2 regions of the Glutamicibacter ectropisis genome follow, and region 1 is predicted to be linked to the other one. Evidence: riboswitches for the same ligand, from Rfam matches in the RefSeq annotation. Region 1 holds a riboswitch; the other holds the start of a gene.
What was found. Region 1 has a riboswitch for glycine ahead of gcvP (aminomethyl-transferring glycine dehydrogenase). Riboswitches for the same ligand answer to the same signal wherever they lie in the genome.
Positions count from the first base shown of each region.

Region 2: it holds a riboswitch for glycine, as region 1 does, so the genes downstream of both, cycA (D-serine/D-alanine/glycine transporter) here and gcvP (aminomethyl-transferring glycine dehydrogenase) in region 1, are expected to answer to the same signal.

Region 1 covers NZ_CP125942.1:2,760,720-2,767,870, forward strand. Annotated here, with positions in the region: gene glyA (serine hydroxymethyltransferase) at 1-665, opposite strand, end outside; gene gcvH (glycine cleavage system protein GcvH) at 665-1,045, opposite strand; gene gcvT (glycine cleavage system aminomethyltransferase GcvT) at 1,106-2,233, opposite strand; gene gcvP (aminomethyl-transferring glycine dehydrogenase) at 2,246-5,092, opposite strand; glycine riboswitch at 5,258-5,355, opposite strand; gene QMQ05_RS12980 (SGNH/GDSL hydrolase family protein) at 5,457-6,245, opposite strand; gene QMQ05_RS12985 (serine hydrolase domain-containing protein) at 6,291-7,151, opposite strand, start outside.
Region 2 covers NZ_CP125942.1:3,156,588-3,163,738, forward strand. Annotated here, with positions in the region: gene QMQ05_RS14820 (heavy metal translocating P-type ATPase) at 40-2,283, shown strand; gene QMQ05_RS14825 (Lrp/AsnC family transcriptional regulator) at 2,377-2,868, opposite strand; gene QMQ05_RS14830 (LysE family translocator) at 2,954-3,574, shown strand; glycine riboswitch at 3,715-3,813, shown strand; glycine riboswitch at 3,815-3,922, shown strand; gene cycA (D-serine/D-alanine/glycine transporter) at 4,099-5,589, shown strand; gene QMQ05_RS14840 (FUSC family protein) at 5,659-6,690, opposite strand; gene QMQ05_RS14845 (MarR family winged helix-turn-helix transcriptional regulator) at 6,690-7,139, opposite strand.

The DNA.
Region 1 (7,151 bases):
CCAGCTGCAACCAGACCTGCGAAGTGTGCCATATCCACGAACAGGTAAGCGCCGACCTTGTCAGCGATCTCGCGGAATCGCTTGAAGTCCAGCTGACGTGGGTAGGCCGACCAGCCTGCCACGATCATCTTTGGTTGGTGCTCTACGGCCAGGCGCTCGACCTCGTCCATGTCCACCAGGTTGGTCTCTTCGTTCACACCGTAAGGAACGATGTTGAACAGGCGACCGGAGAAGTTCAGCTTCATACCGTGGGTCAGGTGTCCACCGTGTGCCAGGTTCAGACCCAGTACGGTGTCGCCTGGGCGAACCAGTGCGTGGTAGACCGAAGCGTTAGCCTGGGCACCGGAGTGAGGCTGAACGTTGGCGAAACCTGCACCAAACAGTTCCTTGATACGCTCGATGGCCAGGGTCTCAATGACGTCGACCTCTTCGCAGCCACCGTAGTAGCGGCGACCTGGGTAGCCTTCAGCGTACTTGTTGGTCAGTACCGAACCCTGAGCCTGCATGACAGCCTGAGCAGTGTGGTTCTCCGAGGCAATCATTTCCAGACCGCGCTGCTGGCGAGCCAGTTCAGCGTCGATGCGCTGTGCGACCTCTGGGTCAAGGGCTGCTAGCGACTGGGTCAGTGACACTGGTGCTAGGGATTCAAAAGTCTGGTTGCTCATTACTGGACGTCTCCACCGTTCGCGCTTGCGTAGTCTGCTGCAGAGAGCAGCGGACCTTCTTCGGTAACCTCTACGGTGAACAGCCAGCCGGCACCGTATGGGTCTTCGTTCAGGATTGCTGGGTTGTCAACGGCCTCGTCGTTGATGGCAACAACGGTGCCGGTCACTGGCGAGTACAGGTCGGAAACCGACTTGGTGGATTCCACCTCGCCACAGGTTTCGCCTGCGGTCACCGCATCGCCAACCTCTGGCAGGTCCACGTAGACCACGTCGCCCAGGGCGTCTGCAGCGATCTGGGTGATGCCGACCTTAGCTGGGGATGAAGCGTCCAGCCACTCGTGCTCTGCCGAGTAGCGCAATGACGAAAGAACTTTACTCACGGTATTTCCTCTCCCAAGGGAATAAGCGGGCGTTTTGCTTGGCCCTACTGATGTTTAACGTTACTTGGCTCGCGTGTAGAACGGCAGTTCGACGACGACAAATGGCAAAGTCTTACCGCGCAGATCTACCTCTAGCTCGGTACCAACTTCACTGAATTGTGCATCCACATACCCTAGGGCTACCGGGTAACCAAGGGTCGGAGATGGCTGGCCGGAGGTGATTTCTCCGACAGTGGCCCCGTCCTTGACGATGGCATAACCACCGCGGCCGGCGCGCTTACCCAGACCCTTCAGACCAACCAGCTTGCGTGCTGGGCTCTGCTCTCGCAAGGCTTCCAGGGCCTTTCGACCCACAAAATCTTCTTCCTTCTTGAAGGAGACTACAGGGCCAAATCCCGCATCAAATGGGGTTCGTTCCAGGCTCAGCTCGTTACCGTACAACGGCATACCGGCTTCCAAACGAAGTGAGTCGCGGGCGGCCAAGCCACACGGAACCAATTCGTAATCCGCACCAATGGTGATGATCTTGCTCCACAGTTCGGCGGCCTGTTCATTTTCGATGATCAATTCGAAGCCGTCTTCACCGGTGTATCCTGTGCGCGCCAGCAGTACGTCCATACCGCCGAGCACCAGATTAGCCGCTGCATAATATTTCAGTTCTGTGACGCTCTGGGCTACTGCTTCATCCGCTGCCAGCTTGGCAACGATGGCCTCAGCGTTGGGTCCCTGAACTGCAATCAGGGACTGGCGAGCCGAAGCGTTATCCAGCTGAACATCAAATCCTGCTACTCGTTCTTCCAAAGCTGCAGCCACCACATCAGCATTGCCAGCGTTAGGAACGACGAGGAATTTCTCTTCCTCAAGGCGGTACACGATCAGATCATCGATGATCTTGCCTTCTTCATTCAAGATCAGCGAGTACTTGGCCTTGCCCACCTTCATGATGGTGAAGTTTCCAGCCAACGCGGTGTTCAGCGCGATGCCGGCCTGTGGACCGGAGAGGTAAACCTCGCCCATGTGGGACAGGTCAAAGAGTCCTGCGGTGGAACGAACTGCCCGGTGCTCGGCCAGTTCAGAACCGTACTTCAGTGGCATATCCCAGCCACCAAAGTCGGTGAAGTTTGCGCCGAGTTCTGCGTGCTGGGCATGCAGGGCGGTGTGCTTAAGTTCTTGGGTAGTTTCAGTCATCTCAAACTCTTTCTAGTCTTCGAAGGCTTCAGGAGCAGGGCAGGAGCAGATCAGGTTACGGTCGCCACCGGCGCCGTCAATACGGCCCACAGCTGGGAAGTACTTATCGAACTTCAAGCCGGAGACCGGGAAAGCAGCCTGCTCTACCGAGTACTTGCGATCCCAATTGCTGTTGATCACCGCGGTAGCAGTGTGTGGGGCGTTGCGCAGTGGTGACTGCTCGATGCTGTAGACGCCCGAGAGAACTTCTTCCATTTCCTGACGGATGGTGATCATGGCTTCGATGAAGCGCTCGATCTCGCCCAAGTCCTCGGACTCCGTTGGCTCAACCATCAAGGTGCCAGCCACTGGGAAGGACAGGGTTGGTGCGTGGAACCCAAAGTCGATCAGACGCTTGGCCACATCTTCTGCGGTGACCCCGGTCTTGGCGGTCAGTTCACGCAGGTCCAAGATGCACTCGTGTGCCACCAGGTCCTTGTTGCCGGTGAAGAGCACTGGGAAGTGTTCGTTCAGGCACTTAGCGATGTAGTTAGCGTTCAAGATTGCGTGCTTGGTGGCTTCGGTCAAACCATCGCCGCCCATCATGGCAATGTAAGCCCAAGAGATCGGCAGGACGCCGGCCGAGCCAAAGGCGGTGGCCACTACCGGCACACCATCGCGCTCGGTGTAGCTGCCCGAGGCATCGCCTGGCAAAAATGGCAGCAGGTGCTCGCCGACACCGATTGGGCCGACGCCTGGACCGCCACCACCGTGAGGGATGCAGAAGGTCTTGTGCAGGTTCAGGTGCGACACGTCGCCGCCGAACTTACCTGGCTGGGCCAGACCCACCATGGCGTTCATGTTGGCACCGTCGATGTACACCTGACCACCGGCTGCGTGAACCTTATCGCAGACCACACGCACGTCGGCGTCGTAGACACCGTGGGTGGATGGGTAGGTGATCATGATGGCGGCCAGTACGTCCTTGTTGGCCTCGATCTTGGCATCCAAATCATTGGCGTCAATGGTGCCGTCGGCAGCGGTCTTCACGACGACCACCTTCATACCAGCCAGTACTGCCGAAGCAGCGTTGGTGCCGTGGGCCGAGGCAGGGATCAGGCAGACATTGCGCTGGGCTTCTCCACGCGATGCGTGGTAGCCGGAGATGGCAAGCAGGCCTGCGTATTCGCCCTGGGATCCTGCGTTGGGCTGGATGGAGACGCCAGCGTAACCGGTGATCGCGGTCAAACGGCCTTCAAGGTCGGTGATCAGTTCACGCCAACCCACACTCTGTTCAGCTGGAACATAAGGGTGGATGGAAGCGAATTCTGGCCAGGTGATGGATTCCATCTCGGCAGCCGAGTTCAGCTTCATGGTGCACGAGCCCAGCGGGATCATGGTGCGATCCAGTGCCAGGTCACGGTCCGAGAGGCGACGCAGGTAACGCATCATCTGGGTCTCGGAGGAAATGGTGTTAAAGATTGGGTGGGTCAGGTAGTTGCTGGTGCGGACCTGGGAGGCTGGGATGTCGAATCCTTCGGGGGCCGAAAGCTCCACGCCGAAAACGCCCAGCAGGGTCTTGACGATATCCGAGGTGGTGGTCTCGTCGGTGGACACGCCCACCTGGGTGTCGTTGATCTTGCGCAGGTTGATCCCTGCTTCATTGGCGGCCGAGATGATCTGCTCAGCGTTCTCAACGTTGACTACTACGGTGTCGAAGAAGCTCTGAGAAGCCAAGGTGAATCCACCGGCTACCAGGGAGCTAGCAATCACGCGAGCGTGGTTGTTGGCGCGACTAGCGATCTGCTTCAGGCCTGCTGGGCCGTGGTACACCGCGTACATTGAGGCACAGATGGCCAACAGTGCTTGGGCGGTACAAATGTTGCTGGTCGCCTTTTCACGGCGAATGTGCTGTTCGCGGGTCTGCAGTGCCAGACGGTAGGCAGGAACTCCGGCGTCGTCCACCGAAACACCAACTAGGCGTCCTGGCATGGAGCGGGTCAGGCCATCGGCTACAGCCATGTAGGCTGCGTGCGGACCACCGAAGAACAGTGGCACACCAAAACGCTGGGTGTTACCCACGGCAATATCTGCGCCCTGCTCACCGGGAGGGGTGATCATGGTCAGAGCCAGCAGGTCAGCGATGACGGTGACCATGGCGCCGGCTTCCTTGGCGGCGGCGATGATGCCTTCATGCTCTGCGATGGAGCCGTTGTTACCTGGCTGCTGCAGCAGGATGCCGGAGATGTCACCCTCTGGCAGACCAGCGGACAGGTCAGCGACTTCAACTTCGAAGCCCAGTGCGTCGGCGCGGCCCTGCACGACCTTGATGGTCTGCGGGAAGATATTGGAGTCCAGGACGGTCTTGCCCTTGGCCTTCTTCTTGTTGGCGCGGCGCATCATCAGCACTGCTTCGGCGGCGGCCGAGGATTCGTCCAGCAGCGAGGCGTTGGCGATCGGCAGACCGGTCAGATCCATGACCATGGTCTGGAAGTTCAGCAGGGCTTCTAGGCGGCCCTGGGAGATTTCCGGCTGGTACGGGGTGTAGGCGGTGTACCAGGCAGGGTTTTCCACGATGTTGCGGCGGATTACCGCTGGGGTGATGGTGTCGTAGAAGCCCTGGCCGATCATCTGGGTCTTCATGACGTTCTTCGAGGCAAGCGCACGCAGGTGGGCCAAGGCTTCGGTTTCGCTCAGTGCGGCTGGGATATCCAGCATGGAGTCTTGGCGAATGTCTGCCGGAACGGCGGTATCGATCAGATCATCTAGGCTGCTGTAGCCCAGAGTCTGAAGCATGGTCTCTACATCTGCTGGACGCGGGCCGATATGGCGAGAAACAAATTCGCTTGTTGTTGAAGCCGAAGTCTGCGTGACGGTCATGGTGCTGGAGTCTCCACGGGGATCTGTCTTGGCGCATGCCAAAGGAAGGACGCTTTGCCTCCCCATCCCTGTTGCACTACCTGAGAGTTTTACACGTCCGGCCAACTAAGCCGGGCGCTTGCACCTTCGGTGAACCGGTTCTGGCCGGCTACTTTCCAGAGTTGCCTCGTGATGGCGGTACGGGGGCCTGAGAGTTTCCTGGGGAGGAATTGCTCCTACGGCGCCCGTCCATGGTGTGAACGGGACTCTCCCGCCATCCGTCTATGGCGTGTGCTACCGGTCAGAGAGCTGCAGCACACCACCATGTTACCTGCCCCGCGCTGAACGTCAAAGACACTAACGAAGAAAAACCGTCACAAAACGTTTAATTCGTGGCTGCGGAAAGCTGAAGGTACTGAGGATACTTGGCTGAGAGCGTGTCTCCCGAGGAGGTTCCGGTCAGTCGACGCTTGATCCACGGCGCTAAATGTTCTCTTGCCCAACCCAATTCAGCCTTGAGTTTTTCACCGCGTGAGTTCACTGCCAATTCGGGAAGAACGGGAGCCTGAATCAGTTGCGACCAATCATCATCAGTGACCTGGTGCTCAGCTAATACTTCGAGCACCTTGGAGGCCATCAGGCCATGCCCCAGTTCGTTCATGTGCAGTCGGTCCACGGCCCAGTAGCGTACGTCCGAAAATTCTCGCCACCGCCAGTAATCGGCAATGATCGCGCCGTGGGCATCGGCGATCTCGCGAACCTTCTCGTTATAAATGGCCGTGCGTGGACGGGTCTTGGAGAACAGCGGGGACTCAACGGTGTCAAAACCGGTAAATAGCAACACGGTGCTCCCGGCCTCGTTGAAGCGTCGGACAATTCCTTCATAACCACGCATCAGTGCGTCAAGGTCTGCTGTGGGCCGCAGAATGTCATTGCCGCCGGCATAGATGCTGACCAAATCTGGTTTCATGGACAGCCCTTGGTCGAGCTGCTGGTTAATGACCTGACCGATCTTTTTGCCACGCACCGCAAGGTTGGCGTATTCCCAGTCCCCTTGGGTGCAAAGCACTTCCGCGACTCGGTCGGCCCAACCGCGCACCTGATTGGGGCGTCCCAGATCAACGTCGCCAACGCCTTCTGTGAATGAATCACCTAATGCCAGAAACTTCTTCACTTCAATCCCACTTCGTATTTCTGATGCTCTTGCGATTTGGACAGATTAGTAGGTTTTTGCTTTGGCGTTCTTCGCCAGGATCAATTGTCGGGCTAGTTGTGAGAGCTGCACACCGGTGGCGGTGTCCCTGACCCCTTCATTACGCGAAGGAATGAAACCAAAGCCCAGTTGGTAGGCAGGATCAGCGAAGGCCAAGGAAGAGTTTGCCCCGTCATGCCCGTAGGCAAAGATGGATCCATAATTCACTCGAGCCGTGGCTTTCATGAACCCTAGGGCGAAGGCCTGCAACAGACCATTGGTTCGGTCGTGGCCATAGACCAATTCGGTAGAAACCCGAGACCAGGTATCTTCGCTGAGGAATCCGCTGGTGGCTCCAAGTGCCGGAACGGCTCCGAAGGAGGCTGCGTAAATCCCGGCCAAACCTTGAGCATTGGCGACACCGCCCATGGATGCTGGCCCAAGTTCACGCACCTGCGCGGCATTGGCCAGTTCGTGCCAGTTGTATACCGGGCCGTCGGCCAGTGCGAATCCGGAAGCGGAGTTCACGGCCAGGCCGCCTGGCGAGAATGGATCAAAGAATTCGGTGGGCGCATCTAGGGCCGGGAGCACGTCGCGGTAGCGCGGTTCCAGGGCCGGATCTTGACCGATATAGACGTCAACGCCCAATGGTTTACGGATGCGCTCTTCAAATACTTCTTGCAGTTCTTTGCCGGTGACTCGGCGGACCAGTTCTTCCATGAGCACGCCCATGGTGATGGCGTGGTAACCGACAATGTTTTGACCCAAAGGCCAGATGCTTGGCATGGAGGCCAGGACCTTGGCGTATTCAGCCGAGTTCAGCAATACCTCGCTTGGTACTCCCCCGGGAACTCCAAGGACACCGGCTTGGTGGCTGAGTACTTCGCC
Region 2 (7,151 bases), 400 kb from region 1:
ACCACGCCACCAAAGGTGGCAAGAAAGTGCAAGGTAAAAATGTCTTCCCACGCGCCAGAACAAGCGCAACCCGAAGTACGCACCGTAGACCTAGATATTCAAGGCATGACTTGCGCTTCATGCGTGAACCGGGTGGAACGTAAACTCGGTAAACTCCCCGGGGTCACCGCCTCAGTCAACCTCCCCTTGGAGACCGCCAAGGTGGAGGTACCCCAGGGTGTTAGCGACGAAACGCTGATCAGCACCGTTGAAGCAGCCGGATACACGGCGACGCTCAAGAAACCGGCAGTTCCCGAACACGGTGAGCATGACGAGCACTCCGGCCACGAGCATCTAGTACCCAACCACCTCTTGCTGCGACTGATCGTTTCGGCGGTCTTCACCATTCCACTGTTCGTGATCTCGATGATCCCGGTTGCCCAGTTCCCGCACTGGGGTTGGGTGGCGTTCGCGCTGGCCACACCCGTGGTCTTTTACGGTGCATGGCCTTTCCATAAGGCAGCGGCGATCAACGCTCGCCACTTCTCCTCCACCATGGACACGCTGGTGTCCTTGGGTGTGTTGGCTGCCTACCTCTTCTCTGCCATTCAGCTCATCCTTGATCCGCAGATGACGGCGCATACCGGCATGGCGATGACTGAGCACGCGCTCTACTTTGAAACCGCCGGCGTGGTGGCGACCCTGCTCCTGCTGGGTCGCTACTTAGAGCATCGCGCCAAGTCTTCAGCCTCGGATGCGCTGAAGTCCCTGCTGAACTTGGGGGCCAAGGACGCGGTAGTTCTGCGTGATGGCCAAGAAGTCAAGATTCCGGCAGCACAATTGCAGGTCGGTGACCACTTTGTGGTGCGCCCCGGAGAGAAAATCGCCACCGATGGCGTCGTCGTCGAGGGATCCAGTGCGGTAGACACTTCACTGCTGACCGGCGAATCGGTGCCCCAGGAAGTCAAGGTTGGTTCCGAAGTCACTGGCGCAACGCTGAACACTTCAGGACGCTTGGTCATCAAGGCTTCTCGAGTCGGCGCGGAAACGACCCTGGCCCAGATGGGCAAGCTGGTCTCCGAAGCCCAGTCGGGTAAGGCGCCCATTGCACGATTAGCTGACCGTATTTCTGCAGTCTTTGTTCCCATTGTTTTGGCCATTGCGCTGGCTACCTTTGGTATCTGGTGGCTGATCAGTTCCGATCCATATCAAGCCTTTAGTGCTGCGGTGGCCGTACTGGTGATCGCTTGCCCTTGTGCTCTGGGTCTGGCTACCCCGATTGGGCTTCTGGTCGGTACCGGTCGTGGCGCGCAATTAGGGATCTTGATCCGCGGCCCGCAGGTCTTGGAAGATACTCGCAAGCTGGACACCGTGGTCTTGGATAAGACCGGCACCGTCACCACCGGCATCATGGCCCATACGGGCACCACCCCGGTTGCTGGGGTAGACGCTGATGAGATCCTGCAGCTCGCGGCGGCCGTAGAACATCATTCGGAGCACCCGATCGCTCAGGCTATCGCCCGTGCGGGGGCAGAACTTGGTCCCTTGGCTCAGGCCACCGATTTCCATTCGGAGCCCGGTGGCGGCGTGATGGGACTTGTTGATGGCCAGCGCGTTGTTGTTGGGCGCCCCAGCTGGTTAGCAGCGCAGGGCACCGTGCTCGATGCATCTGCTCAGGCACTGTTAGAAGAGGCTGAAGCTGCAGGGGCCACTGCGATCTTAGTTTCGGTGGACCAACAGTTCCAGGCTGTCATCTCGGTGGCCGACCAGATCAAGGAATCCTCGGCCGCAGCCATCACCGAATTACAACGACGTGGCCTGCGGGTAGTTCTGCTCACCGGCGATAACCCCTCGGTTGCCATGAAGGTGGCAGCCAAGGTAGGCATCGATCCGGCAGATGTTTTCGCTGGGGTCTTCCCCGCAGATAAGTCGCGGACCATTGCCGAACTACAAGCCCAAGGCAAGGTTGTGGCCATGGTGGGCGACGGTGTCAACGATGCCCCAGCACTGGCCCAGGCAGATCTTGGTATCGCCATGGGCTCAGGCACCGACGTGGCCATTGAAGCCGCCGACATCACCCTAATGGGCAATGACCTGCACCAGGTCAGCGCCGCTATCGATCTCTCGGCAAAAACCCTATCCACGATCAAGATGAACCTATTCTGGGCCTTCGCCTACAACACCGCAGGCATCCCGATCGCTGCCCTGGGTTTGCTAAACCCAATGATTGCGGGCGCTGCCATGGCAGCTAGCTCGGTGCTGGTCGTGGCGAATTCGCTGCGGTTACGCCGCTTTGGCAAATAGCCAAGCGCCTAGTTGAACAGGGGCGCTGACACCTATCGAGGTGTCAGCGCCCCTGTGGCGTTCTTTGGCCAAGACAGCCAGCGGCCAGCAAACTTAGCGATGCCGCAGCGGGGCCACCCACGGCTCAACAAAAATCAGTTGCGTACGGCAGTGCACCACCTGAGGCAGGGCCAACAGCTTGTCGATGATCAGGCTTTGTAACTCGGTGCTATTGGCCACCGCTACGTGGACCAGATAATCGTCGTTACCGCTGACGTTATACAACGCCAGCGTCTCAGGCAGGGCTAGGGCCTTCTGCACAAAATCGTTGGCGGTTTCTCGAGCGTGTGGACGGACCTGGATCCCTAAGAAGGCCTGTTCGCCGCGGCCCAGCAGGCTGGGCAGGACATGGGCCCGCGTGGCAGTAATCGTGCCGTTGCGACGCATGCGCTTGATCCGTTCCAGGCAGGTGCTAGCGGCGATGCCTACTTTGGCGGCGATGTCTTTATTCGGAATCGTCGCGTCAACCTGCAGCAATTCAAGAATTGCCCAATCAACCGAATCCAATTCGGGAACTCTCTCTGATTTCTTCTGCGATTCATCCATGCCTCAACCCTAACGAATCCGGGGCATATCTTGTTGGAAGAATTTGTCTATAAATCGGAGTTCAACTTTGGCATTGGAATCTTGGGTGGCATTCATCCTGGCACTGCTCGTGACACTAGCGGTCCCCGGCCCCGACCTCATACTGGTCCTGAATTCAGCAACCCGTGGCGCACGCGAGGCGGCGTCCACCACGCTGGGCATCCTGGGCGGGTTAACCCTGCACACACTATTGGCGGTCGCAGGGGTCACTGCACTAATTCTTTCAATCCCCGGTGCATTGGACATCGTGCAGGTACTCGGTGCCGGAGTACTTTTATGGATGGGCTACAGCATGCTGCGCTCCGGGCTTCGCCGAACGCAGGTGGCTTCCCCTACAGTGGCACCGCGAACGCCCACCGGGTTTGTACGTGGCTTCGCCACCAACGCCACCAACCCGAAAGCACTCCTATTTTTCGCCGCGATCCTGCCGCAGTTCATTGGCCACGACGAACACACGACGATCCGCACCATCACCCTGTGCGCCACGATTATCCTTGGCTCCGGATTGTGGTGGGGCCTGACAATCCTGCTCGTTCGCACCTGCGGGCTGCAGCGCCATGCTTGGGCGGACCGCGCCATCGCCCTACTTGGTGGTGCAGCCCTTTTGCTGATCGGTGGCGGACTCTTGGCCACGGCTATCCATCACTTGATGACCATCGGAAGCTGAACGCGAATACCCCTTGCGCCACTTTTAGGCGAACCCCGACAAGGGTCTACCCTGAGGATCGCGCGACATCTTCACGTGTGCGACTTGCATCACATTCATTATTCTGCGCATACTGTGATAGCAATCACCATTTGTGCCGTTGATGCGTGGCGGGAGAGTCCCGTCCTCACCAAGGGCGGGCGCCGTAGGAGCAATTTCCTCCCCGGGAAACTCTCAGGCATCCGCACCGCCACGAGAAGGCAACTCTGGAAAGCAGTGCAGAGTATTCTGCGCTCACCGAAGGAGCAAGTTTGGCCCAGTAGTCGGGTCCAAGCGAAAACTCTCAGGTCACTATACAGATTGGGGAGGGACCACGAACAGTGACGCTTGTAGTTCACCAGTTCGCTGGCTCTCTCCAATGGGCATAGCTAGCAGTTGCTCTTAGTGCATCTGGCTATCGTTGTCTTCCCGGAGCCAGGCGATATTGGCGTTCTCAGCAAAGAAAGTTGCTAGGCGTCACGCCACACTCCTGGAAGGCAACCAGCATGAGTACCACCAGTTCTGATCCCACACTCGAACGCGGACTTTCTAATCGGCACATCCAGCTCATCGCCATTGGCGGTGCCATCGGCACCGGACTCTTCATGGGCTCGGGCAAGACCATTTCCGTGGCAGGCCCATCGGTCATCTTCGTCTACATGGTCATCGGCTTCATGCTCTTCTTCGTCATGCGCGCCATGGGCGAACTTTTGCTGAGCAACCTGAACTACAAGACTTTTGCCGATTTCGCCGGCGACCTCTTGGGTCCCTGGGCAGCATTTTTCACCGGCTGGACCTATTGGTTCTGCTGGGTGGTCACCGGCATCGCCGACGTGGTCGCCATCGCCCACTATGTGGCCTTCTGGTGGGGTGACCTGCCGTTGTGGATCCCGGCATTGGCGTGCATCGCCCTGTTGCTGGTCCTGAACCTGGCTACCGTTAAGGCCTTTGGTGAAACCGAATTCTGGTTTGCACTGATCAAGATCGTGGCCATTGGTGCATTGATCGTCGTGGGTCTGGTCATGATCATTACCGGCTTCCAACACAATGATGCCACCGCCTCGGTAGCGAACCTGTGGACTAATGGAGGAATGTTCCCCACCGGATTCATGGGCTTCGTAGCCGGATTCCAAATTGCGGTTTTCGCCTTTGTTGGCATCGAACTGGTCGGCACCACCGCCGCCGAAACCAAGGACCCGGAGAAGACCCTGCCCAAGGCCATCAACTCCATTCCGCTGCGTATTCTCTTCTTCTACGTCGGCGCCTTGATCATTTTGATGACCGTGCAGCCGTGGACGCTGTTCTCCTCGGAGAACTCCCCCTTCGTGGGAATGTTCGCCTTAGCAGGCCTGGCCGGCGCGGCCGGCGTCATCAACTTCGTGGTACTCACCAGCGCTACTTCCAGCGCCAACTCCGGGATCTACTCCACTTCCCGCATGCTGCGTGGTTTGGCTCAGGAAGGTGATGCGCCAAGTGGTTTCAAGAAGCTTTCAGGCCGCAAGGTCCCAAGAAACGCCCTAATGTTCTCGTGCATGTTCCTGCTCGCCGGCGTGGTCCTGCTCTACAGTGGCGATTCAGTCATGGAGGCCTTCACGCTGGTCACCACCGTTTCGGCCTTGTGCTTCATGTTCGTGTGGACCATCATCCTGCTCAGCTACCTGGTGTTCCGCGCTCGTCGACCGCACCTGCACGATGCATCGAACTTTAAGGTTCCCGGCGGACGGGTTATGCCCTATGTAGTCTTGGGCTTCTTCGGGTTCATCTTGTGGGCGCTGACCACCCAGCCTGACACCCTGGTCGCTTTGCTGGTCACACCGAGCTGGTTCCTGATCTTGGGCGTGGGGTACCTGTTTGTGCGACGCAATCCGCGGCATGAAGCACTGCGCGTTGCCCACATGGGCAAGGTGGCCCACGAACGCTACGAAGCTGCCGCCTACCGGGACAGCAAGGCTTTCGGCCACAGTGATGAGCACCTGGAACAGGAAGCCCGTCGGTAACTGTCGTTGAGTTAGACCGTTTTCAGTAGTCCCGCACCGTGTTCCTTAGGTGCGGGACTACTGTTTTTCCTAACTGACGATTTGGCGCCGGCTGGCAATGATTCCGATGATAATGCTCTGCACGGCACCCACAGCGGCGCCCAGTGCGGTCATGGCCACGCGGTCGATGAGCAGGCTGGAGGCGGGCTCTGGGGAGACTATGTGAACCATCAACAATGCAGTCACGGTCATGAACACCATACCGATGGCGTAGTTGCGCAGAATCACCAGTTCAATACAGATCTGACCGATGATCGCGACGGCCAAGAGGACCCAGATCGGTGGCTCAAAGACGAGCACCGCAGCGGTGAGCACCACACCAACGCATGTTCCGACACTACGTTGCAGCCCGCGGGCCACCCGAGCATAGGCGTCGATTCCGGTTACCGCTGCAATGGCTCCCAGGCTGGCCCAATACCAGTGGCCTCCGTTGAGAAGTTCGGCAGCGATACCTGCCAGCAATACGCCCAGCCCCATTTGTGCTGATTCGCGCAGGGCCCGTGACGATGGTGCCCAAGAGTATCCAGCGCGGAGCGTATGAAAGAGATGGGATCGGCGTAGCGAGAGCCCGAGCATAAAGAGCAGGCTAAAGATCATCGTTCCGCCACCAACCAACAGCACACCAACAAAGGAGTGAGTGGTGGCAGGAATGCTGATGCATGCCCCGCCGGCGAATACAGCAAAAATGGGTCCTGGCGGCATCCACCTCGCAGCGCGGGAGACGTAGTTTGCCCCAAAGCCAATCACCGCAAGCACCAGCGCACAAATAATAAACGGTGCATGGATCAGCGAGAAGAAGGTGCCCAGCAGCATGGCCGCCAGCTGTACCAGCCCGACCGATAATTGTTGCCAGAAGCGTGGCGCGTACGCATCAAAGCGGCCAAACACCGCACAGAAGGCTCCGAAGGCCGCGTACATGGCCCAATCTAAATGCCCGGTAGCGCTCACCAAGATCAGCGGGATACCAAGTGCAATGGCGGCTTTGGCTGCTGGAATCACCGATGGACGCCGGGGAGCAACAACGACTGAACGCGTCAATACTTCTTTGACATGTCGTTTCATCAGCGCGCTTCACCATCCGTGCTAACAACCAATTGCAATAGGGTGCGCAGGGTCTCTTGCTGTTGAGCATCGAGCGCACCAAAGACTTCGGCTTCACTGCGTTGAGCGGCAGCGATCGCCTTGGCGGTGAACTTCTTGCCCACCTCGGTCAGGGTGATGATATTGCGGCGCCGGTCTGCTGGGTCGACACTTCTTTCGAGGATCTTGCGCCCTGCAAGCTCGTCAAGGTACGCCACCAAGTGACCGCGATTCAGGTTAGACCGCTGAGCCAGATCATTCTGCGACATCCCTCCAAACTCGGCGAGCGCGCAGACAATCGTGAAGTGATTGCGGGTCAGCGATTCTGATTCCATGAGCTCAGTGAGTTCTTGAGTACCAACCCGCCCCGCCCGCGAGGTCAGATAGCTCAGGGAATTCCATTGAAACTGCGGAATCAGAAAATCGCTCATTGTTCCAACATA